4 regions of the Kitasatospora sp. NPDC127060 genome follow, and region 1 is predicted to be linked to each of the others. Evidence: riboswitches for the same ligand, from Rfam matches in the RefSeq annotation. Region 1 holds a riboswitch; each other region holds the start of a gene.
What was found. Region 1 has a riboswitch for cyclic di-AMP ahead of ACFWIS_RS23265 (M23 family metallopeptidase). Riboswitches for the same ligand answer to the same signal wherever they lie in the genome.

Region 1 (5,797 bases):
ACTTCCGGCCCCCAGACCCCCACTACCGGCCCCCTGCCGCCGCCCCCGCTACTGCCGGCCGGGCCACTCGTCGGCGAGCAGCGAGTACTGGTACGAGTCGCACCAGACCCCGCCCTTGAACAGGTCGTGCCGGACCCGCCCCTCCAACCGGAAGCCGAGCCGGGCGAGCACCCTGGCGGAGGCGGTGTTGTCCACGTCGACCCGGGCGGCCAGCCGGTGCAGGCCGAGCGGGCCGAAGGAGAGCTCGCAGAGCAGTCCGGCGATCTCGCCCGCGTAGCCGAGGCCCCACACCGGGCGGCTCAGCACGTAGCCGAGGTAGGCGGAGCTGGACCTGCCGAGGGTGAGGCTGGCGTGTGCGACCGGCACCGCGTCGGCCGGGTCCTCGGCGTCCTCGCGCCGGACGACGGCGAGCCGGTAGGTGTCCCGCTCCTCCGCCAGCGCCTCCTCCAGGTAGAGCTCGATCTGGTCGGCGCAGGTCTCCCGGTCACGCGGCTCGAAGGGGAGGTAGCGGGTCACCTCCGGGTCGCCGAACAGCGCGTGCAGCGCGTCCACCTCCTCCGGGGTGTGGTGGTACTCGCGGACGGCGAGCCGGGGGCCGGTGAGGCGTACGGGGACCATGGCTGCCGACCCTATCCCCGTCCGGCGGCTACCGTTCGGAACATGAACGACGAAGACCTGCGACTCGCCCCGCGCACCAGGGCCGCCGACCTGCTCGCCTGGGCGGCCGGGCAGGACCGGGCGCCGGTGGCCGAGACGCCGCTGCGCACGGTGCTGGCGCTGCTGGAGCTGGGCGAGGGCAGGATGCACGACGGCTGGCCCGAACTGACCTCCGACGCGGTGGAGCACCTGCTGTACGAACGGCTCCACCTCTACGTCCAACCCGACCCGGAACAGGACCCGTTCGCCTACGGCGAAGCCGTCCGGCTGCTGGTCGACCACCAGCGGGCGGCGAAGCGGCTCAACGCCAAGCGCCAGGAGCGGCTGCACGCCGAGGCCGAGTGGCAGGGCGAGGTCGCCGTCGGGCTGCTGCGCCGCGCCGACCTGGTGACCTGGCCCCGGCTGTACGCGGTGCTGCTGCACGCCCACGGGGTGGACGTCGCGGACCCGGCGGCCGTCCGGGGCTGGCTGGCCGGCTTCGCCGGGCTGGGCGAGGAGGAGCGGCTCGCCGGGTACGAGGCACTGACGCCGACCGGCTGGCTGGACGAACCGGACGAGCAGGGCTGGGGGCCGGGCCGGGTGCTGTCGGTCGGCATGGCCACCGACGGCGCCCGGCGGCTGCTGGAGCAGGGCCTGATGCGGCGCAGCTACCGAAACCTGGCCGAGCTGAACGCGCTGGGGCGGCCGATGCCGGACGAACTGGCCGGAGACTTCGAGGACTTCGAGGCGGCCGCGGCCGAGGTGGCGCTCGACCTGCTCGGCGACTGGACGGTGCCCGGGCTGCCGCGGCTGCTGGTGGAGGAGTTCCCCGAACTCGCGCCGGAGCCGGGACCGGCCGAGATCGACGCGTACCTGGCGCAGCTGCCGCCGGAGTGAGCTGCCGCGAAGGCTCCGGACGCGGGTGCGTCCGGAGCCTTCGGCGGTGGCTACGGGGTGAGGCCGCGCTGCTGGAGCCAGGTCTCCGGGTCGACCGGGGCGCCGCCGTCGGGGCGGACCTCCAGGTGCAGGTGCGGGCCGGTGACGTTGCCGGTCGCGCCGACCTTGCCGATCTGCTGGCCGGAGGTCACCTTGCCGGAGCCCTTGATGATCGAGGAGAGGTGGCAGTACCAGATCTCGGTGCCGTCGGGCAGGGTCTCGACGATCCGGTAGCCGTACGAACCGGACCAGCCGGCCGAGGTGATGGTGCCCTGGCCGACCGCGAAGACCGCGGTGCCGGTGTCGGCGGCGAAGTCCAGGCCGGTGTGCAGGTGGGCCCAGTAGCGGGCGCTCTGGCCGTAGTGGGCGGAGAGGTTGTAGTCCTTCACCGGCAGGGTGAGGGCGGCGGCCTTGGCCCGCTCGGCCTCGTCGGCGGCGCGCTTGGCCTCCGCCTCCTTGGCGGCGGCCTTGGCCTCGGCCTCCTGGGCGGCCTGCAGCCGGGCGCCCTCCTCGGCGGCGGTGCGCTGGCTGTCGGCCTGCTGCTGGATGCGGGCGGCGAGCGCGAGGCCGGGGTCGGCGGCCAGGGCGACCGGCGACTCGTCCGGGGCCTCGACGGCGGGCGCGGCGGCCGGGGTCGCGGAGGCGAAGCCGGTGGCGCCCAGGGTGGCGGCGACGGCGGTGACGCCGAGCAGCGGGGAGGCTCCGCGGGTCTGACGCGGCATCCGGTGGCGGTTGGCCTCGGCCTCCGGGGCGAATGCCTCCGGGCCGTCCGGGCCGGGGTGGTCGAGGAGCTGGGTACCGGCTGCGGGGCCGGCCGGGTGTGCCGGGGTGTGCGTCGACGCCACGGAGGCGCGCTCCTTTCCTTCCTTCGCGCCTACCGGGTTAGCTGACGGGTTCGGAGCAGGAAGGTCTCCTACGGCCGGGCCGGGGCCCCGCCGATTCACCCCAAGGAACGTGGTTCCCCGGCTCCCTGACCTGCCCGGAGGCCGGCCGGTGGGATTAGGCGACGGCGCACGGTGCCGTCTGGGTACGGCGTTGACGACCGCGCTGCGTTATCAAACGTTAATCCTAGGACGCCCTGATTCCAAGCCATCCGTCCGGGACGGCTGGGGAACAGGTGATCGGTCGTCAACGAACGGCCCTTCGTTCGCCAGGCCCATCTGAGTACTCCTACTCATGTGCAAGCGGTCCGCCCCGCCGCATCCTGGCGCCATGAACGCACCGATGCAGTCACGGACCACGGCCGCGTACTACGTCCAGGCCGTCCTCTCCTTCGCCGTCTCCGGCACCGCCCTCGCCGCCGGGATCGCCTACCTGCCCGTCGGCGGCTGGACCCGGGCCTTCCTCGGGATCGGCCTCCTCTACACCGTCACCTCGACCTTCACGCTCGCCAAGGTGATCCGGGACCGGCAGGAGTCCTCGGACACCGTCGCCCGGGTCGACCAGGCCCGCCTGGAGAAGCTGCTCAGCGAGCACGACCCGTTCAGGGTCGAGGGGGTCTGAGCGGAGCGGATCCGGGAAGGGCCCTTGACGGCTAAGGCTATTAGCCTTAGCTTTATGGCTATCGGAAGCAATCGCCAGCACCGAGCGAGCCAGCGGAGGCCCACCATGACCGGCACCACCACCCCGAGCACCCAGTACCTCGACGTCCCCGGCGGCCGCCTCGCGTACGACGACACCCGGCAGGGCGACGGCACCCCCGTCGTCCTGCTCCCCGGGATGCTCGACTCCCGCCGCGCCTACCGGCACCTGCACCCGCTGCTCGCCGCCGCCGGCCACCGGGTCATCACCATGGACCTGCGCGGCTTCGGCGAGTCCTCCATCGTCTGGGACGACTACGGCCCGGCCGCCGTCGCCACCGACGTCCTCGCCCTGCTCGACCACCTCGGCATCGAACGAGCCGTCCTGGTCGGCCAGTCCTACACCGGCGCGACCGTCGTCAAGGCTGCCGGGGACGCCCCCCAGCGGGTCGCCGGGATCGCCCTGATCGACGCCTTCGTCGAACACCGGACCAACGCCCTCATGCGGGGCGTCATGGTCGCGATGGGCGCCGCCATGGTCCAGTGGCCCGGGGTCTGGGGCTTCTACCTGCGCAAGATGGCCTTCCCCGGCCCCCGCCCCGCCGACCTCGACGGCTACGTGGACGGACTGGTCGCCGCCCTGCGCACCCCCGGCCGCAAGACCGCCACCCGTGGCCACGTCGGCGGCGACTCCGCGCCGATCGGCTGGACCGCGGCCGTCCGCTGCCCCGCCCTCGTCCTGATGGGCAGCAAGGACCCCGACTTCCCGAAGCCGGAAGCCGTCGCCGAACTCCAGGCCGAGAAGCTCGGCGCGCGGAAGGTCATGATCGAGGGCTCCGGGCACTACCCGATGGCCGACAACCCCCGGGCCGTCGCCGACGCCCTGCTGCCCTTCCTGGCCGAACTCGCCTGACCCCCCGCCTGCCCCGCCCCCACCGCCGCACGGAGAACCCGAAGCCATGCCCCGCGTAGGACTGACCCCCGACCAGGTCGTCGACCACGCCCTCGCCCTCATCGACGACCAGGGCGCCGAAGCCCTCACCCTCGCCTCCGTCGCCACCCGCGCCGGAGTCGCCACCCCCTCGCTGTACAAGCACGTCAGCGGCGGCCTCGCCGAACTGCGGCGGCTCGTCGCCGTCCGGGTCACCGAGGAACTCGCCGACCGGCTCGCGGAAGCCGCCGTCGGCCGCAGCGGGGACGACGCGGTCACCGCCGTCCTGCGCGCCTACCAGGCCTACGCCACCGAACACCCCCACCGCTACGCCGCCCTTCCCCAGGCCCCCCAGCCCGACGGCGACCTCACCCGCGCGGCCACCCGGCTCGTCGGCGTCATCGTCGCCGTCCTCCGCGGGTACGGCCTCGACGACTCCGAGGTGATCCACGCCGCCCGCACCGTCCGCTCCCTCGCCCACGGCTTCGCCGCCCTCTCCATCGGCGGTGCCTTCCAACTCTCCGAAGACCTCACCACCACCCACGACCGCCTCGTCACCACCCTCACCACCGGCCTCCGCACCTGGCCCCAGTCCCGGTGACCGAGCCGGCCCGGCCGGCTTCCTCCGCGCCGCCGGCGGGAGCGCCGCGCGCTGGGCGGCGGGTTCGGGCGTGCACGGGAAGTCGGGCCCGCCGACTTCCGGTGCAGCCGACCTGCCCTGCAGCCGACCTGCCCTGCAGCTGACCTCCCCCGCGGCGGACTTCCCGTGCAGCGGGCGGGTGGCGCAGGACGGCGCGGACGACCGGCCCCCGGTGCTGGTGCGGCGGCTGGGGCGAGAGGCCCGCCCTGAGCCGGACGGGGCCGAAATGGGGTATGAAGATTCAGTGCCCACTCCCGCCCGTAGTCCGATGCGCTGTGTGCGCCTGCTGCTCGGCTGCACCAGTGCCGCCGAACTGCTCGGCACCGTGCTCGCCGAGGGCCCGGGCTGGATCACCGGTGAGGGCTCCGCGCTCTACCTGCTGGACTCCGCCGGATCGCTCCGGCTGACCGCCTCGCACGGGCTGCCGGACTGGGCGCTCGAGCGCTACGGCCTGGTCGACCCGGCCGGTGAACTGCCCGCCGCGATGGCGTTGAAGCTGCGCCGCCCGTACCTGATCAGCCCGGAGCACACCAGCGTCGACTACCCGAACCGGAACGCCGGCCTGGGCACCGGGATGGTCGCCGTGGTGAGCCTGCCGCTGGTGGTGGACGAGCAGGCGATCGGTGTGCTGGCCCTCGCGCTGGCGCACCGGGGCACCGTCCCGGGGCGCGACCTGGACGTGCTGGAGACGATCGCCGGGGCCTGCGCCCACCGGCTGCACCACCTGCTGGACCACGTGCTGGAGCACACCGCCGCCCCGCCCCCGCGGCCGGCCGGTCCGGGCCCCGCGCCGACCCATCCGCTGCTGTCGCTCGCGGTACGGGCCGCCGGGCACGGCGCCTTCGAGCGGGACCTGGTCACCGGGGAGAGCCACTGGGACGCCGCCGCCTTCGCGCTCACCGGCCGGCCCGTCGACCCGGAGGGGACGGCCCCGCCGCTGGAGCGGATCGTCCACCCGGAGGACCTGCCGGACGTGCAGGCCGCGCTGGCGGAGGCGCTGGCGAGCGGCGGGCGCTACCGGATCGGCTACCGGGTGCTGCGCGCGGGCGGGAAGGTCGCGCGGGTCGAGGAGTCCGGCGAGGTGATGCTGGACGTGCACGGCCGCCCGGTGCGGATGGCCGGGCTGCTGGCCGA
Region 2 (5,797 bases), on a different contig from region 1:
CCCAGATCCCCAATGTCCTGGCCTCCCGGTACGCCTCGGCGACCCTGGCCCAGATGTGGTCCCCCGAGCACAAGGTGGTCCTCGAGCGCCACCTGTGGCTCGCCGTCCTGAAGGCCCAGCAGGACCTCGGTGTCGAGGTGCCGGCGAACGCCGTCGCCGACTACGAGCGGGTGATCGACCAGGTCGACCTCGGCTCGATCGCCGCCCGTGAGCGGATCACCCGCCACGACGTGAAGGCCCGGATCGAGGAGTTCAGCGAGCTCGCCGGGCACGAGCAGATCCACAAGGGGATGACCTCCCGGGACCTGACCGAGAACGTCGAGCAGCTGCAGATCCGCCAGTCGCTGGAGCACGTCCGGGACCGTACGGTCGCCGTGCTCGTGCGCCTGGCCGACCTGGCCGCGCAGCACTCCGAGCTGGTCATGGCCGGCCGCTCGCACAACGTGGCCGCACAGGCCACCACCCTGGGCAAGCGTTTCGCGTCGATCGCCGACGAGCTGCTGGTCGCCTTCCGGCGGCTGGAGGAGCTGATCGCCCGCTACCCGCTGCGCGGGATCAAGGGCCCGGTCGGCACCGCCCAGGACATGCTGGACCTGCTCGGCGGCGACACCGAGAAGCTGGCCGAGCTGGAGCGCCGGGTCGCCGGTCACCTCGGCTTCGAGAACGTGCTCACCAGCGTCGGCCAGGTCTACCCGCGCTCGCTGGACTTCGAGGTGCTCACCGCCCTCGTCCAGTTGGCGGCCGCGCCGTCCAGCCTGGCCAAGACCATCCGTCTGATGGCCGGCCACGAGCTGGTGACGGAGGGCTTCAAGGAGGGCCAGGTCGGCTCCTCCGCGATGCCGCACAAGATGAACACCCGCTCCTGCGAGCGCGTCAACGGCCTGGCCGTCATCCTGCGCGGCTACGCGTCGATGACCGGCGAGCTGGCCGGCGACCAGTGGAACGAGGGCGACGTCTCCTGCTCAGTGGTGCGCCGGGTCGCGCTGCCGGACGCGTTCTTCGCCTTCGACGGCCTGCTGGAGACCTTCCTCACCGTCCTGGACGAGTTCGGCGCCTTCCCCGCCGTGGTCGAGGCCGAGCTGGACCGCTACCTGCCGTTCCTGGCCACCACCAAGGTGCTGATGGGCGCGGTGCGCGCGGGCGTCGGCCGGGAGACCGGCCACGAGGTCATCAAGGAGCACGCCGTCGCCTCCGCGCTGGCGATGCGCGCGGGCGCCCGGGAGAACGAGCTGCTGGACCGCCTCGCCGCCGATGAGCGGATCCCGCTGGACCGGGCCGCGCTGGACGCGCTGCTGGCCGACCGGCTGTCCTTCACCGGTGCGGCCGCGGCGCAGGTCGCCGAGGTCGTTCGCCAGGTGGAGGCCGTCGCGGCGGCCTACCCGGCGGCGGCCAAGTACGCGCCGGGCGACATCCTCTGACGTAGCGTCAGCTCTCTGCCGAGGGCCCCGCCGCCGTTCCGGTGGCGGGGCCCTCGGGCGTCCGGGGGCGGCCCGGGTCGAGCGGCGGAGTGGTGGTGGCGCACGGCCAGTCGCAGTTCGGCTCGGCCAGCGGGTGCGCCTCCTCCGGCGCGAGCACATTGCCCCGGATGGTGGTGAAGGCGATCAGCCCGCCGGCGGCCAGCAGACCCGCGCAGATCAGCATCGCGGTGTGGAAGGCGGAGTCCACCGAGGACGGCACCCGGTAGGCGTCGCCGCTCAGCCCGGCCAGCGCGGGCAGCGCCGCCACCGCGAGCAGCCCGGCCGCGCGGGCGGCGGCGTTGTTGACGCCGCTGGCGATGCCGGCGTGCCGCACCTCGACGGCGGCCAGCACGGTCGCGGTCAGCGGCGCGACCAGCAGGGTCATCCCGGATCCCATCACCGCCACCGCGGGCAGCACGTCCGCCCAGTAGGAGGAGTCCGGGCCGGTGCGCAGCATCAGCAGCACCCCGGCCGCGCACAGCAGCGGGCCGACGGTGAGCGGGATGCGCGGGCCGATCCGCTTGCCGAGGCGGCCGGCCCGCGCGGACAGGGTCAGCATCAGCACGGTGATCGGCACCAGCGCGAGGCCGGAGACCAGCGGGGAGAAGCCCGAGACGATCTGCAGCTGCACGACCAGGAGGAAGAACACCCCGCTGAACGCCGCGTAGACGCAGAGGGTGACCAGGTTCACGGCGGTGAACAGCCGGGAGGAGAACAGCCCGAGCGGCAGCATCGGTTCGGGGGTGCGCCGCTCGACGGCAACGAAGGCGGCGCCCAGCAGCAGGCCGATCGCCCCGGTGACCCAGACGGCGGGGGACAGGCCCTCCCCGGCGGCGGTGAGCGCGTAGGTGATCGCGCCGAGGGCGAGCGCGGCGAGCAGCGCGCCGGGTACGTCGAAGCGGCCGACCGCCGACTCGTCCCGGCTCTCCGGGACGTAACGGGAGGTCACCGCGATGACGGCGGCGGCCAGCGGCAGGTTCAGCAGGAAGATCCAGCGCCAGCCGGGGCCGTCCACCAGCCAGCCGCCGAGGAAGGGGCCGACGGCGGCCGACACCCCGCCCAGGCCGGACCACAGACCCACCGCCGCCGAGCGGTCGTCCGGGTGGAAGACGGCCTGGAGCATGGCGAGCGAGCCCGGGGTGAGCAGAGCCCCGCCGATGCCCTGGACGGCGCGGCCGACGATCAGTACGTGGATGGTCGGGGCGGCGGCGCAGGCCGCGGACGCGGCGGCGAACCAGACCACGCCGATCAGGAAGACCCGGCGCCGGCCGTAGCGGTCGCCGAGGGCGCCGCCGAGCAGGATCAGGCCCGCCAGGGTGAGCAGATAGGCGTTCAGGGTCCATTGCAGCGAGGCGAGGGAGGCGCCGAGGTCGGCGCCGATCCGGGGCAGGGCGACGTTCACCACGGTGCCGTCGAGCATCGCCATGCTGGAGCCGAGCACCGTTGCCAGGAGAACCCAGCGGCCCTGCGCGGTGCCCAGGCGCAGAGTGCCTGCTTGAGAGGTGGTCACGGGGCAGATCCTGGTCCGACGGGGTGTACGTGACAAGGGTCACCGGGTGGTGTGTCGGTCGGTGGCGGTGCGTGATCGAACGGTCGCGTGGCGGTGGGGTGGTCGGCGCAGGGTGGTGGATCAGTGGCGCCGGGTGAATGGATTGTGCACGCACGGTGTGCGGGATCATTCGGAGGGTGACCATGGCGGTGGGGGTGGTTGCGGATTCAAGAGATCGACATTGCTTCACCTGAACGGATGAGTTTTAGTTCAGCGACCGCCCGGCCAGCCCGGACGGATCCACCGGGTGGAACGCCGAGTCCTGCCGCTGCCCGGTGGCTCGAACCGAACTCTGTACGGCAGGAGCGGGGGACCCACAGGTAAGTCGCCGGACCGGAGTTCGCGCCTCTTCAGCGCGCGGACGACCAGGACCGGCTTGGGGTGAAGCCGCGCATGCGCGGCCGGGCAACTCCAGCCCGAACCCGACAGCTCACCTCGCAGGCGTCGGAGAGGAAAATTCCATGCCTGCACAGGCTCGTCGTATCGCCCTGCCCCGTGCCGCCCGCATCGGCATCGCCACCGCCGTCACCGGCGCCTCGTTCGTCCTGCCGCTCGTGACCGCGATGAGCGCCCAGGCGCACACCGCCCCGGCCGCCGCCACCGCTTCGGCCGCCTCGCACGAGGCCGCTCCGGCCGCCTCGGCCACCGGCGCTTCGGTGGCCGGCGCCTCGGCCGCCGGTCAGGAGAGCTACCGCGTCGTCAGCGGCGACACCCTCTCGAAGATCGCCGACGCCAAGCACGTCGACGGCGGCTGGCACGCGCTGTACGAGCAGAACCGCTCGGTCGTCGGCGCCAACCCGAACCTGATCTTCCCGGGCCAGCAGCTGGCCCTCGCCGGTCAGGCCGGCCAGGCCGCTGACGCTGCGAAGCCCGCCGCTCCGGCGAAGCCCGCCAAGCCGGCCGCTCCGGCCTCCCAGGACGCCTCCGCCGCCGCGGACACCCAGCCGCAGGTCCGGACCGAGGCCGCCAAGCCGGGTGCCCAGCTGCAGACCCAGGTGCAGACCGCCGCCCCGGCCCAGGCCGTCACCGCCGCCCCGGTCGCCGCCACCTCCGGCTACGTCGCCCCGCTGGCCAACCCGGTGCTGGGCGAGGCCTACGGCGTGGCCGGCTCGATGTGGGCCTCCGGCCACCACACCGGCCAGGACTTCGTCGCCTCCACCGGCACCCCGCTGCGCGCCGTCGCCAACGGTGTCGTGGTGAAGGCCGGCAACGGCGGCGCCTACGGCAACGAGGTCGAGATCAAGCTCGCCGACGGCAAGTACGCCCAGTACGCGCACCTGTCCTCGATCGGCGTGTCGATCGGTCAGACCGTCACCACCGGCCAGCAGCTCGGCCTCTCCGGCGCGACCGGCAATGTGACCGGCCCGCACCTGCACTTCGAGATCCGCACCGGTCCGGAGTACGGCTCGGACATCGACCCGGTCGCCTACCTGCGGGCGCACGGCGTCGCGCTCTGACCCGCCTGCTCCCTTCCGCAGGACTGTGAACCACCGCTGATGCGGGGCGAATCGACCGCCCGGGATGGTCATGTCGGGTGACCGCTCGACCGGGTGATCGCCGCACCAGTGGACCTGGGCGCGGGACACGCCCACGGCCGGTCCGGCCGTACGAGACAGCTCTCGTGCGGCCGGGCCGGCCACCGCCGTTTCCCGGGGCCTCGCGGTGCGCGAGGTGTCGAACGGCGCGTCAACTCCCGTGACTCCCGGGGTGATCTCCGATTCCGCGAGCCGTTCGGTTTCGGTGGGTCAGTTCCGGTGGACGGGCAGGCCGTGCTCGGCGGCGCCGAGCAGCTGGTGCATCCGGTGGCCGAAGTCCTCGGTGTCGTCGGCGGGTTCGGGGAAGACCAGACGGACGTCGCGGTGGCCGTGCGAGTGGTCCAGGCGCAGCACCAGGCCGTGGCGGTCCAGGGCGAGCGGGCGGACGTCCGGCCGGTGGGTGAGCAGGGCCGGGTCGAGCAGGCGGGTGAGCAGGTCGAGGGCGTCGGCGTGGTCGTCGGCCAGGTGGGTGAGCAGGGCGGCCTCGTGCCGGGCCAGCGGGTCGGGGGCGGCGAGGGTGAGGTCGGCGGCGGTGAGCGCGCTGGTGCCGTACGGGGTGGCGAGGACGGCGTGGGCGACGTCGACGCGCAGGTGGACGCTGAGGCCGTCGTCGGCGAGGTGGGCCAGGTGCAGTCGGCCGGCGAGGGTGAGCCGGGCGCGGATCCGGTCGCGGACGGCGACGGGGGATACGTCGGTGACGTCGAGCACGACGGCCAGGCCGTCGGTGGCGCCGGCGGCGGCCGCGGTGAGCGGGGCGTCCAGCGGGACGCGCAGGCGCAGCCGGGAGCCGTGGACGGAGACCGGGGTGTCCAGGTCGTGGAGCTCGCCGAGGGCGCGGACGGTGAGCGAGGAGGTCGCGCTGAGCAGGCTGTGGACCCGGTCGGCGGTGGTGGGCTCGGGCACCTGGGCGTCGCCGGTGGGCAGGCTCATGGACGGACCTCCTGTTAGTTAGGTGAGCCTAACCTAATCTTCACGGAGGGCGGTGGCAAGTGCGACGAGGGCCCGGACGCGTGACGGCGTCAGGGCCCCCGGGGGTGGCGGTGGCGGCGGGTCAGCCGACGACGGCCTGGGCGTCGATCTCCACCAGCATCGGCTCCTGCGGCAGTTCGACGAAGACCGTGGTGCGGCAGGGCTTCACCCCGCCCGGCTTGATGTTCTCGTCGATGAACTCGGCGTAGACCTCGTTCATCAGCGGGAAGTCGGCCCGCTTGGTGAGGTAGACACGGAACATCACCACGTCCTCGACGGTGGCGCCG
Region 3 (5,797 bases), on a different contig from region 1:
GCCCAGGCCCGCGATCGCCTCGGCCATGCCCGCGACCACGGCGGATTCGTCCGAGATGTCCAGGACCCGGATCGTCAGGCGGTCGGCGGTGCCGTCCGCGGTCGCGCGGTCCAGGGTCTTCTTCAGGCCGTCCTCGTTGACGTCGACGGCGACGACCCTCCCGCCCTCGGCGAGGAGCCGGTGCACGGTCGCCTGGCCGATGCCAGAGCCGCCGCCGGTGATCAGGACGTTCCGTCCGCTGAAGCGCTCCATGGTGGTACTCCCTTCGTTCGTGGTCTCTCGACCTCAAGCGGCACGGTACGCCGTGATGGCACATCGTGCCAACAAGGCTCGACGTGTCACATCGGCGCGACGCGTCATGACGGTCCCGGGATGCGTACGCTGACCCTTGTGACCGGACGCCCGACCCTGACCCAGCGCCGCCGTGACGCCACCCGGCTGGAGATCGCCCGCACCGCCGCCGCGCTCTTCGCCGAGCAGGGCGCGGAGGCGACCACCGCCGAGGAGGTCGCCGATGCCGCGGGCATCTCGCTGCGCACCTTCTACCGCTACTTCTCCGTCAAGGAGGACGCCGTCGCCCCGCTGCTGGCGGCCGGTGGGCAGCGCTGGGTCGACCTGCTGGCCGAGAGCCCGGCGGACCTCCCGCTGCGCGAGGCGCTGGAGCGCTCGGCGGTGGAGTCGCTGACCCCGGCCGACGACGCGGCCGTCGAGGCGATGCACTGGACCCGCAGCCTGCTGCGCGACCCCCGACTGGACGGCACCTGGCAGCGGGTCCACGCGGGCTCCGAGGAGCGGCTGCGGTCCGTGCTGGCCGAGCGCAGCCCGGTCGGCGCCGACCCGCTGGAGATCCGGCTGGCCGCCGCCGCGGCCACGGCGGCGATCCGGGTGGCCCTGGAGCAGTGGGCCGCCTCCGACGCGGCGGTGACCGGTCCGGGCTCCCCGCAGGACCTCGGCGCCCGCTGCATGCGTGAGCTCACGGCGGGGCTGGGGCTCTGGGCGCGACCGGCCGGGGCGTGGCCCCACGCCCGCAGCCGTACAGCCGCCGATCAGCTTCCTCCCAGCTCCCGCTAGGGTTGGACGTCGCGCCCCGGTGGGGGAACCGGGGTGAACTCCTCGGATGTCCCTGAGCGGAGGGGGCGTGGAGTTCGAGGCGTGGGAGCAACTGAAACATGGGTCTGACGAGCCACAAGGTGCTGGCGCTGACCGTGCTGATCGCGGTCGTGATGATGGTCGGCACGGTCTGGCTGTGGCCCAGACTCGCCAGGAAGAGCTGGCAGGCAGTGCTCGGCCGGATCGGCACGCTGCTCGCCACCCAGCTCACGGTGCTCGCCGCGCTCGGCCTGGTGGCGAACAACTACTTCGCGTTCTACAGCAGTTGGGACGATCTGCTGGGCACCGGCAGCACCGGCCCGGTGGTCATACACAACAAGGCGGACGCCTCCGGCCGCCTGCTGGTGGAGACCATAGGCCGGGCCTCGGTCAAGGGCGGCGGCGCGATGGGGCGTGAGCCGGGCCACTCCGGCGAGATCCGCAAGGTCCGGATCGACGGCAGGGTGAGCCGGCTGTCGACCGAGGGGTACGTCTACCTGCCGCCGCAGTACTTCCAGCCCGAGTACGCGCAGAGGCAGTTCCCGGCCGTGATCGTCAGCACCGGGTTCCCAGGAATCGCCGAGAACCTGATCACCCGCTTCAACTACCCGGGTGCCGCGCTCAAGCTGCTGCAGGAGGGTCGGATGCAGCCGACCGTCATGGTGATGTTGCAGCCCTCGCCCGCCCTGCCGCAGGACACCGAGTGCGAGGACATCCCCGGCGGCGCCCAGTCCGACACCTACTTCACCAAGGACGTCACCTCGGCGATCCAGGCCAGCTACCGGGTCTCGTCCGACCCGCACGCCTGGGCCTTCATGGGCAACTCGACGGGCGGCTACTGCGCCGTCAAGATGGCCATGCGCCACCCGGACGTCTTTCCGACCGCCGTCGCCCTCTCCGGCTACTACGACGCCGCCGACGACCCGACCACCGGCGACCTCTTCGGCGGCAGCAAGCAGCGCCGCGACGAGGCCAACCTGATGTGGCGGCTGAAGCACCTGCCGCAGCCCGACATCTCGGTGCTGCTGGCCGGTACCAAGAAGGGCGACGGCAACTACAAGCCGGACACCGAGGCGTTCATCGACGCGGTGCACAGCCCGATGAAGGTCTCGTACAGCATGCTCGAGAACGGCGGCCACAACTTCGAGACCTGGAGCGCCCTGCTGCCGTCCTCACTGGAGTGGCTGTCCCGGCACCTCAAGGTGCCGGGCGAGCCGAACGCCTCGGGCCAGCCGAACCAGCCGAACCAGCCGGGCCAGGCGAGCCAGGCCACGTGACGTCACCGCTGCCCGAGGCCGTCTGAAGCCGTTCGACGCCGTCCGGAGAGAACGCGCCGAACCCCCGGAGCCGAGGCCCCGGGGGTTCGTGCGTGCTACGGCGCGGCGCCGGTCAGGCCACCCGCTCCAGCGTCCCGGTGTGCAGCTGGCCGACCCGGCCGCCCTCGCCCTCGAAGGTCCAGAAGGCCCGTACGGTCAGCGCGTTGAGGTCCATCACATGGCTGACGGTGATCCCGCTCTGCTCCGTCCAGCTGATGAAGTAGATCTCCGGCGCGACCTCGGCGACGTGCAGCCGCACGTCCTCCCACTGGCCGGCCGACTCGCCAAGGCCCTCCCAGCGCAGCCGAGTGCCGTCGGCCGAGTAGCTGTTGCGGAAGGCCGCGCCGTTGTCGGCCCGGAAGACGTAGGTACGGCCGGCGAAGGCGGGCAGGGGCGCGGTCATGGTGGGGCGGGACCTCTTCTCGGGAGTGCGGGACGGACCGTGTGGTCTGGGCTCGGTGCACTTGTGCACCGCGGAAAACGCCAGGGTTCCAATTTATCCGATCGGTCGGACTCGGGCGGCCCCGCGCCACGGCGGGGTCCGCCACCACCCCGGTTCGCTGATCGCGCCGCTCCGGCGGGCCGGGATCCCCGCCTCGGTGCCGACCTACCTGCCGGCGGGCGGGGTCGGCGGACATCCCGGGCGTGCTGGACGAGGACCGCGGGCCCAGCGACGGCATCGTGTTCACCGCGAGCGCGTCGGACACCGACGGCACCGCGAGGTCGGCGGCACCCGGCTGCTCGCCGGGCTGAACCACCTGGAGTCGGCCTGGTCGCCGGGCGCCGAGGGCCAGGTGGCCGACTGGCCCGGCTGATCGCCAGGCCACGGTCCCGAGGTTGATCAACTCGGCCGCCACGCAGCGTCGTTGATCGACACCACTGTGAGCTGTGCGACAACCGGCCCGATCAGGTTGTCCGTTCACGGACGGCCTGCCTAGCCTGCAACCGTCGTCCGCTGTCGCGGACCCCGCCGCCGGGACGCCGAGTCCTGTCCACCCGCCGGCCGGCACTCGAGCACCACAGCGGACGGGAGCGGGGGAACCAAGGTCAGCGCCCGGTCCGTACGCATCAGCGTGCGGACCGTGGCTAGGGGTGAAGCCGCTCCACAGGCGGCCGGGCAACTGCAGCCCGAATCCGACAGCTCACCTCGCAGGCGTCGCAGAGGACCCCCCATGCACCAGCCTGCCGGGCGCCGTCGCGCCCCCCGCCACGCCCGTAAGACCCACCGCGGCCGCAACGCCGCCCTCGCCGCCACCGGGGCGCTCGCGATCAGCGGTGCCGGCCTGTTCGGGCTGCCGTCCGTCGCCGGCGCCCAGGCCGCCACCGCCCCGACCGTCACCCAGGACCGGCTGGCTCCGGCCACCATGGTCGCCGGCCGGGCCGCCACCGCCTCGCTGGGCCTGCACTCCTCGTCCTGCTTCACCGCCAAGACGGTCGGCGTCGGCGTCCGCGACGCGCGCGGCACCAACCTGGACTTCCCGGGGAACGCGACCAACGTGCAGATATGCCCGACCGGGCTCAACTTCACCAGCGGTGCGCGCACCCTGCCGGCCGGGACGTACACCCAGTTCGGCTTCTGGCAGGACTTCGGCGGCGGCTGGCACAACCTGCCCTCGCAGCAGCTGGTGGTCGCGGCCACCGGTACGTCCACGCCGACCCCGTCCCCGACGGCGACGCCCACCGCGGCACCCACCACGACGCCGACCCCGTCCCCGACGGCGACGCCCACCGCGGCACCCACCACGACGCCGACCGCCACGGCCACCCCGACGACGCCCGCGCCGTCCTCTCCGGTCGCCGGCAAGTCGCTGACCTGGTCCGACGAGTTCAACAGCCCGATCGACTGGGGTCAGCGCTGGGTCGGCGACAAGAGCACCTCGTACAAGTACGGGAACCACAACCCGGACGACAACAAGCTCGACTGGCTGAACAAGAACAACGTCACCGTCGCGAACGGCGTCGCCACCTTCACCGCCACCCCGGGCGGGCCCACCCTGGAGAACGGCCAGCAGTCCTGGAACACCGGCTTCCTGACCACCGAGGGCTCCACCGAGGGCTTCCAGGTCAAGACCGGCGACTACGCCGAGGCCCGGGTCAAGATGCCCTCGGGCACCGGCGCCTGGCCCGCCCTGTGGACCTGGAAGAACGGCAACGGGGAGATCGACTCCTTCGAGTACCACCCGGACAACCCGAACCTGCTGGAGCTGACCAACCACATCAACCCGAGCAACCCCGAGTACTACACCGACGCCAAGGCCGTCGCCAAGGACCAGTGGGTCACCATCGGCACCTACTACGGCGCCAACTCGGTGGACTGGTACGTCAACGGCGTCAAGGTGTACTCGGACAACAAGGGCGTGGGCGCCAACTTCTCGGCGTACCTGATCCTCAACCTCTCGGTGTGTGCCGGGAAGTACCACCCCGCGCCGCAGGGGACCACCCCGCTCACCTTCGCGGCCGACTACGTGCGCGTCTACCGCTGACCGTAGCCGCCGGGCCCGCGTAGCCCCCAGGACCAGCCGCTCTCATGGGCCGGCAGCCGTTTCGACCACCGTGCGGTCGAAACGGCTGCCGGTTCTTGCGTTCAGGTCCCCGTGCTCAATCCCCTGCGTGCCAGGTGAGTTGACGATGCGTCAGGGTGCCAGGACCTGCCCGAGCCGGGTCGCGATCTGCTGCATCACCGGCACCAGCGAGGATGCCCCCGTCTGCTCCTCCAGCGCCCGGATCCGGGCCTCCGGGCCGGACACCGAGAGCGCGGTGGGCGTCGGCGCGCCCGGCACCGCGAGGGCGATGCAGCGGACGCCGATCTCCTGCTCCTGGTCGTCCACCACGTACCCGCGCTCGCGCGCCTCGGCGAGCTGGTCCATCAGCTCCTGCGGGTCGGTGAGGGTGTACTCGGTGTGCGCGGGCAGCGGGTTGGGGCCCAGGACCGCGCGCGCCTCGTCCTCCGGGAGCTGGGCGAGCAGGGCCTTGCCGACACCGGTGCAGTGCGGCTGCACCCGCCGTCCGACCTCGGTGAACATCCGCATCGAGCGCCGCGACTGCACCTGTCCGACGTACACCACCTCGCCGCCCTCCAGCACCGCCAGGTTGGCGGTCTCGCCGGTGGCCTCCATCAGCTCGGCCAGGTACGGGCGGGCCCAGCTGCCGAGCAGTCGACCGGCCGTCTCGCCGAGCCGGATCAGCCGGGGGCCGAGGGTGTAGCGGCGCGCGGTGTCCTGGCGGACATAGCCCTGCTGCACGAGGGTACGGACCAGTCGGTGGATGGTCGGCATCGGGAGGCCGGAGCTGGTGGAGAGTTCGCTGAGGGTGGCCACGCCACCCGAGTCGGCCAGCGCCTCCAGGAGTTGGAAGGCGCGCTCGACGGACTGCACGCCGCCGCTCGCGCGGTC
Region 4 (5,797 bases), on a different contig from region 1:
TCGGCGGGCTGGAGCCGGCTGGTCGCCGAGGTCGGCGAGGAGGCCGAGCGGGCCGGCGCCGAGGACGCGGTGGCGGAGGCCTCCCGGCTGGTGGAGAAGCTGCAGGCCGAGCTGGCCGAGGTGCGGGCCGCCGCCCGGGCGGACCTGGACCGCCAGCGCGCGGAGTTCGAGGGCGTCCGGCGGGAGGCCGAGTCGCTGCGCAAGAAGGTGCGGTCGCTGGAGAGCGACACCCGCCGGGCGCAGGCCGAGACCCGGCGGGTGGCCGGCGAGCTGGAGGCCGCCAGGGCGCAGGCCGCGGGCGAGCGCAGTGCGGCCGAGAGCGAGGCGCGGCGGCTGCGGCACCGGGTGTCCGAGCTGGAGAACGCGGCCGAGCAGGGCCGCCGCTCGGCCCGGGAGGGGCGCAGCGTCGAGGACATGCGGCTGCGGCTGCTGCTGGACACCGTGCTGCAGTCGGCGCAGGGGCTGCAGCGCGAGCTGGCGCTGCCGGTCTCCCAGATCCGCCCTGCGGACCTGGTGGAGGCGGTGGTGCCGGGGGCGGCCTCGCCGCACGACGTGGCCCGGCGCGGCCTGGCCGACGACGACCCGGCGCTGCTGGACCAGCTGCTGGCGATCCCCCAGGTGCACCTGGTGGTGGACGGCTACAACGTGACCAAGACCGGGTACCCGACGCTGCCGCTGGAGCAGCAGCGGATCCGGCTGCTGGGCGGGCTGGCGATGCTGGCCCAGCGCACCCAGGCGGAGGTCACCTGTGTGTTCGACGGGCAGGACCTGGACGTCCCGGTCATCATGGCGCCACCGCGCGGGGTGCGGGTACGGTTCAGTCGGACCGGCGAGACCGCGGACGAGTTGATCCGCCGTCTGGTCCGGGCCGAGCCGCAGGGCCGTCCGGTGGTGGTGGTCTCCACCGACCGGGAGGTCGCGGACGGCGTGCGGAAGGCGGGCGCGCGCCCGGTGGCCTCGGTGCTGCTGCTGAACCGGCTGGCCCGGCCCTGACCTGCGGCCCGGGCGGCGTGACGGCAGGTCAGCGCCGTCGTCGGGTGAGTGTGCGGATCCGGTGAAGTCACTGGGAGAACCGGAGTTCACGCCTTCGGGGGAGTGGCAAAACGGGTAGATCTTCACTAGGGTCTGGCGTCAAACCTATTTTCCGGTATCTCACCCGAACAGGTGAGTCCGTTGGAAGAAGGAGCGGGTCTCTTGGCCTCCCACCGCCGTCCCAAGCAGCCGAGCCGCGCGCGGGTCTCCGTGCTCACCGCGGCCGCTGCGACCGCGGTCGCCCTCTCCGCCCAGGTGGCCGCACACGCCGCGCCGCAGCCGAACACCAGCGACGTCAAGGCGCAGATCGACCAGCTCCAGCAGGAGCAGGAGCAGGCGGCGGAGAAGTACAACGGCGCCAAGGAGCGCGCGGACCAGCTCCGCAAGCAGGCCGACCAGCTGCAGGACCAGGTGGCCCGCAGCCAGGACCAGATGAGCCAGCTGCAGACCGGCCTGGCCCAGGTCGCCGGCGAGCAGTACCGCACCGGCGGCATCGACCCGTCCGTCCAGCTGATGCTCTCCTCCGACCCGTCGGGCTATCTGGAGAAGGCGTCGAGCGTCCAGCAGGCCAGCACCACCCAGACCGAGGCGCTCAAGGGCCTGCTCGACCAGCAGCGCCGGCTGGACCAGGAGAAGAGCGAGGCGGCCGCCGTGCTGGCCTCGCTGGACTCCACCACCAAGGACCTGAACCAGGCCAAGACGGACGTCAACACCAAGCTGAAGACCGCCCAGGACCTGCTGAACTCGCTCAGCGCCGCCGACCGCGCCGCGCTGAAGGCCCAGCAGCAGCAGGACGACCGCGCCTCGCGCGGCGCCGACCGGGTCGACCTCAGCAGCCTTCCGCCGGCCAGCGGCTATGCGGCCGTTGCCGTCGCCAAGGCGATGAGCAAGCAGGGTTCGCCGTACGTGTGGGGCGCCACCGGGCCGAGCACCTTCGACTGCTCGGGTCTGATGGTCTGGGCGTACGGCCAGGCCGGCGTCTCGCTGCCGCGCACCTCGCAGGAGCAGGGCCACATCGGGACGGCCGTGACGCTGGCCACCGCCCAGCCCGGGGACCTGGTGATCTACGGCGGCGACATGCACCACGTCGCGATGTACATCGGCAACGGCATGGTGGTCCACGCGCCGCACACCGGTGACGTGGTGAAGGTGATGAAGGCCGACGCGATGTCGATCAACACGATCCGCCGGATCTGACGAGCCGACACGCCCGAAGGGTCGGCTCCGGCCCTGTGATCCGCGCCACCTCCCGACGGGGGTGGCGCTTCGGGTTTGCCTGCCTCATGGCCGATCGGTGAGAGGTGATCAGCTTTGCGTGCGGCGGCGATCACCATCAGTCATTTTCACAAAAGAACATGGGTAATCTTCCGTCTTTTTTCTGACAAGGATTTGAACGGATCACGGTTCAGTTACTAGGGTCGTGCCTCGAACCACCGCACTGTCGATCACCCAGCCTGGGTGGCGGCGGTGGTTACCGTCGAGTTCGCGAAACAGCGGGGCAGGTCGAAGCGACTGCCCGACAGGGGAGCCCAGTAGTCGGGGGCGCTGCGGAGCGGAGCCGGGGAACCACGTTCCTCCGGGGTGAATCGGCGCCAGGTCGGCCGCAGGTGAGGCCGGTGAGGCGCCGTAGGGCATGCTTCCGGCCCGAACCCGTCAGCTCACCCGGTAGGCGGATGTAGGAAGAAGGAGTCCGCCTTCGTGGCGTCCCATCGTCGTCCCAAGCCCGCCAGTCGCGCTCGTGTCTCGATCCTGACCGGTTTCGCCGCCGCCGCCGTCGCGCTCTCCGCGCAGACCGGCGCGCACGCCGACCCGCAGCCGACCAAGGACCAGGTCAAGGAGCAGGTCGACCAGCTCAACGAGCAGGCCGAGCAGGCGACCGAGAAGTACAACGCCGCCCAGGAGAAGCAGCAGGAGCTGGAGAAGCAGGTCTCCGGCATGCAGGACCAGGTGGCCCGGCAGCAGGCTCAGGTGACCGATCTGCAGGGCGGCCTCGCCGAGATCGCGGGCGAGCAGTACCGCAACGGTGGGATATCCCCGACCGTCCAGCTGATGCTCTCCTCCAGCCCGGACAACTTCCTGAACCAGGCCGGTGCGCTCAACCAGGCCGGCAGCACCCAGAAGAACCAGCTGAAGCAGCTCCAGGACCAGCAGCGCAAGCTGGACCAGGACCGCACCGAGGCCCAGGGCAAGCTCGGCGAGCTGGAAGCCACCACCACGCAGCTGAAGGCCTCCAAGGACGAGGTCCAGAACAAGCTGAAGGCCGCCCAGGACCTGCTCAACACGCTGACCGAGCAGGAGCGCCAGGCGCTCAAGGCGGCCGAGGACAAGGCCGCCGCCGACGCCAAGGCCAAGGCGGACGCCGCCGCGAAGGCCGCCCAGCCGGCCGACCGCGCCTCGCGCGACAGCAGCCGCAGCGACCTCGGCTCGGGCGCCGCGGCCGCGCCGGTCAAGGTCGCCCCGGGCAGCTCGCACGGCGCGGCCGCGCTGGCCGCCGCCGCCACCAAGGTCGGCAGCCCGTACGTCTGGGGCGCCACCGGCCCCGGCTCCTTCGACTGCTCCGGCCTGATGGTCTGGGCGTTCAACCAGGCCGGTGTGTCGCTGCCGCGCACCTCTCAGGAGCAGGCCGGCGCCGGCACCCGGATCGGCTCGGACATCTCCCAGGCCCAGCCCGGTGACATGCTGATCTTCTACGGCGACGCCCACCACGTCGGCATCTACGCGGGCAACGGCCAGGTGCTGCACGCGCCCAAGCCGGGTGCGTCGGTCCGCTACGAGGCCGTCTCCAACATGCCGCTGACCTCCATCGTCCGGGTCTGATCCCCGCTCGAAGGTTCACGGGCCCGGTCCTCCGTCACGGAGGGCCGGGCCTGCGGCTTTTCCGGCTGCTCGGCCTGGTGTCCGAATAGGGGTCAAATATTCGGGTCGGTAGGGGTTTGGACTCACTTGCCCGGACTCGCTAACGTCTGCCACCGGACTCCCGCTCGACGGCCGCCCAGCAGGGCGCGGCCGCGGGGCCGCGCCGCAGGAATGGAGCCGCTGCCGCCATGCCCGTGCACCGTCGTTCCCAACTGCTCGCCCGTGCGCTGGTACTGACCGCGGCCGCCACCACGGCCCTGGGCGTGGCGACCGCCGGCAGCGCCCAGGCCACCCCCGGCGCGCCGGACGCGCCCGACCGCAAGGACGTCAAGGCTCAGGTCGAGCAGCTGTACGACGAGGCCGAGCAGGCGTCGGAGAAGTACAACGCCGCCCAGGAGGCGCAGAAGCGGCTGCTCGGCGAGACCACGATCCTCCAGGGCGAGGTCGCCGCCGCCCAGGACCAGCTCAACCAGCTGCGCGGGGACCTCGCCACGGTGGCCGGGGCCGAGTACCGCGGCGGAGGGATGGCCCAGACCGCCCAGCTGATGCTCTCCACCGACCCCGAGGGCTACCTGGCCCGCGCCCGGACCCTCGGCCAGGCCGCCGAACGGCAGCAGGAGACCCTGCACGAGCTGGTCACCCGTCAGCGCCGGCTCGACCAGCGTCGCACCGAGACCGCGGCCAAGCTCGCCGAGCTGGACCAGGCCCGCCGCTCGCTGGCCGAGAACAAGCAGCAGATCCAGCAGCGGCTGGCCAAGGCCCAGAAGCTGCTCAACAGCCTGGGCGCCGCCGAGCGGACCCGGATGATCGCCCAGGACGCCCGGGACGCCGAGTCGCGCGCCACCCGCGGCACCGACCGGCTGGACCTCGGCAGCGCCCCGGCCGCCTCCGAGCGCGGGGCCGCCGCGCTGGCCGCCGCGGTGCGGATGGTCGGCTCGCCCTACGTCTACGGGTCCACCGGGCCCCGTGCCTTCGACTGCTCCGGTCTGATGTACTACAGCTGGCGGCAGGCCGGAGTGACCCTGCCGCGGACCTCGCAGGCCCAGGCGTACGCCGGGCAGCGGATCAGCCTCTCCGAAGCACGGCCGGGAGACCTGGTGATCTTCTACCGGGACATGCACCACGTCGGGATGTACGCCGGCGGCGGGGTGATGGTGCACGCGCCGTACCCGGGGGCCAAGGTCCGGTACGAGAGCGTCAACGCGATGCCGGTCTCGGGAGTGGTCCGGCTCTGAGCGCGACGCCCGGCGGGCCGGACGGCCCCCACCCGATAGACCCGGCGCGCTGCGTGGTGTCCCGGCGCGGTGCGCTGCTGCTGGCGGCCGGCGGGCTGGCCCAGCTGTCGCTGCCGCCGGCCGTCCCGGCGACGGTGCCCGACGGGCGGGACGCCGACCTGCGGGCCGAGGTCGCCGGGCTGCTGGCGGCGCGGGCGAGCTCGCTGCCCGTCTGGTCGGGGCTGACCGGGGCCGAAGCGGCGTACCGCGACCTGGTGCTGTCGCCGGCCGACGGGCCGGACCGGCCGAGGCTGACCGTCTCCGTCGAACTGGCTGTGCGGATCACCGGCTACGACGAGTACCCCGTGGTGTACCCGCGCCGGATCGAGCTGGTCCGGGACCGGGGCGGCTGGCGGGTCGAGCGGGAGGAGGGCACCGGCGGGCCCCCGGCGCTGTGGGACCTCGGCCCCGTCCGTACCGCCCCCGGCGCCCACTGCCTGGTGCTCGGCCTGGCCGGTGGGCCCGACCCGGCCGGTCTGGTCGCGGTGGGGGACAACGCGGTGCCCGCCGTCAGTGCGGTCTGGGGCAGTGCCTGGCCCGGCCGGCTGCTGCTCGAACTGCCCGCCACCGAGCCGCAGTTCGCCCGGCTGCTGGAGGCCGACCCGGCCGGCTGGACGGGCATGGCGGCGGTCACC

Region 2: another riboswitch for cyclic di-AMP. It lies ahead of ACFWIS_RS31575 (peptidoglycan DD-metalloendopeptidase family protein); the one in region 1 lies ahead of ACFWIS_RS23265 (M23 family metallopeptidase).
Region 3: another riboswitch for cyclic di-AMP. It lies ahead of ACFWIS_RS17735 (family 16 glycosylhydrolase); the one in region 1 lies ahead of ACFWIS_RS23265 (M23 family metallopeptidase).
Region 4: another riboswitch for cyclic di-AMP. It lies ahead of ACFWIS_RS24595 (NlpC/P60 family protein); the one in region 1 lies ahead of ACFWIS_RS23265 (M23 family metallopeptidase).

Annotation. Positions count from the first base shown of each region.
Region 1 is NZ_JBHXEG010000044.1:15,831-21,627, forward strand. Features, by position in the region: gene ACFWIS_RS23255 (GNAT family N-acetyltransferase) at 49-618, opposite strand; gene ACFWIS_RS23260 (hypothetical protein) at 661-1,533, shown strand; gene ACFWIS_RS23265 (M23 family metallopeptidase) at 1,584-2,417, opposite strand; cyclic di-AMP (ydaO/yuaA leader) riboswitch at 2,430-2,588, opposite strand; gene ACFWIS_RS23270 (YiaA/YiaB family inner membrane protein) at 2,785-3,075, shown strand; gene ACFWIS_RS23275 (alpha/beta fold hydrolase) at 3,181-4,005, shown strand; gene ACFWIS_RS23280 (TetR/AcrR family transcriptional regulator) at 4,052-4,624, shown strand; gene ACFWIS_RS23285 (SpoIIE family protein phosphatase) at 4,932-5,797, shown strand, end outside.
Region 2 is NZ_JBHXEG010000075.1:34,268-40,064, forward strand. Features, by position in the region: gene purB (adenylosuccinate lyase) at 1-1,418, shown strand, start outside; gene ACFWIS_RS31570 (MFS transporter) at 1,426-2,967, opposite strand; cyclic di-AMP (ydaO/yuaA leader) riboswitch at 3,280-3,465, shown strand; gene ACFWIS_RS31575 (peptidoglycan DD-metalloendopeptidase family protein) at 3,468-4,463, shown strand; gene ACFWIS_RS31580 (DUF2470 domain-containing protein) at 4,752-5,471, opposite strand; gene ACFWIS_RS31585 (RidA family protein) at 5,593-5,797, opposite strand, start outside.
Region 3 is NZ_JBHXEG010000028.1:37,768-43,564, reverse strand. Features, by position in the region: gene ACFWIS_RS17755 (SDR family NAD(P)-dependent oxidoreductase) at 1-252, opposite strand, end outside; gene ACFWIS_RS17750 (TetR family transcriptional regulator) at 373-1,071, shown strand; gene ACFWIS_RS17745 (alpha/beta hydrolase) at 1,170-2,366, shown strand; gene ACFWIS_RS17740 (MoaF N-terminal domain-containing protein) at 2,479-2,808, opposite strand; cyclic di-AMP (ydaO/yuaA leader) riboswitch at 3,411-3,574, shown strand; gene ACFWIS_RS17735 (family 16 glycosylhydrolase) at 3,578-4,888, shown strand; gene ACFWIS_RS17730 (IclR family transcriptional regulator) at 5,039-5,797, opposite strand, start outside.
Region 4 is NZ_JBHXEG010000048.1:26,070-31,866, forward strand. Features, by position in the region: gene ACFWIS_RS24585 (NYN domain-containing protein) at 1-993, shown strand, start outside; gene ACFWIS_RS24590 (NlpC/P60 family protein) at 1,195-2,229, shown strand; cyclic di-AMP (ydaO/yuaA leader) riboswitch at 2,566-2,720, shown strand; gene ACFWIS_RS24595 (NlpC/P60 family protein) at 2,731-3,849, shown strand; gene ACFWIS_RS24600 (NlpC/P60 family protein) at 4,077-5,123, shown strand; gene ACFWIS_RS24605 (hypothetical protein) at 5,177-5,797, shown strand, end outside.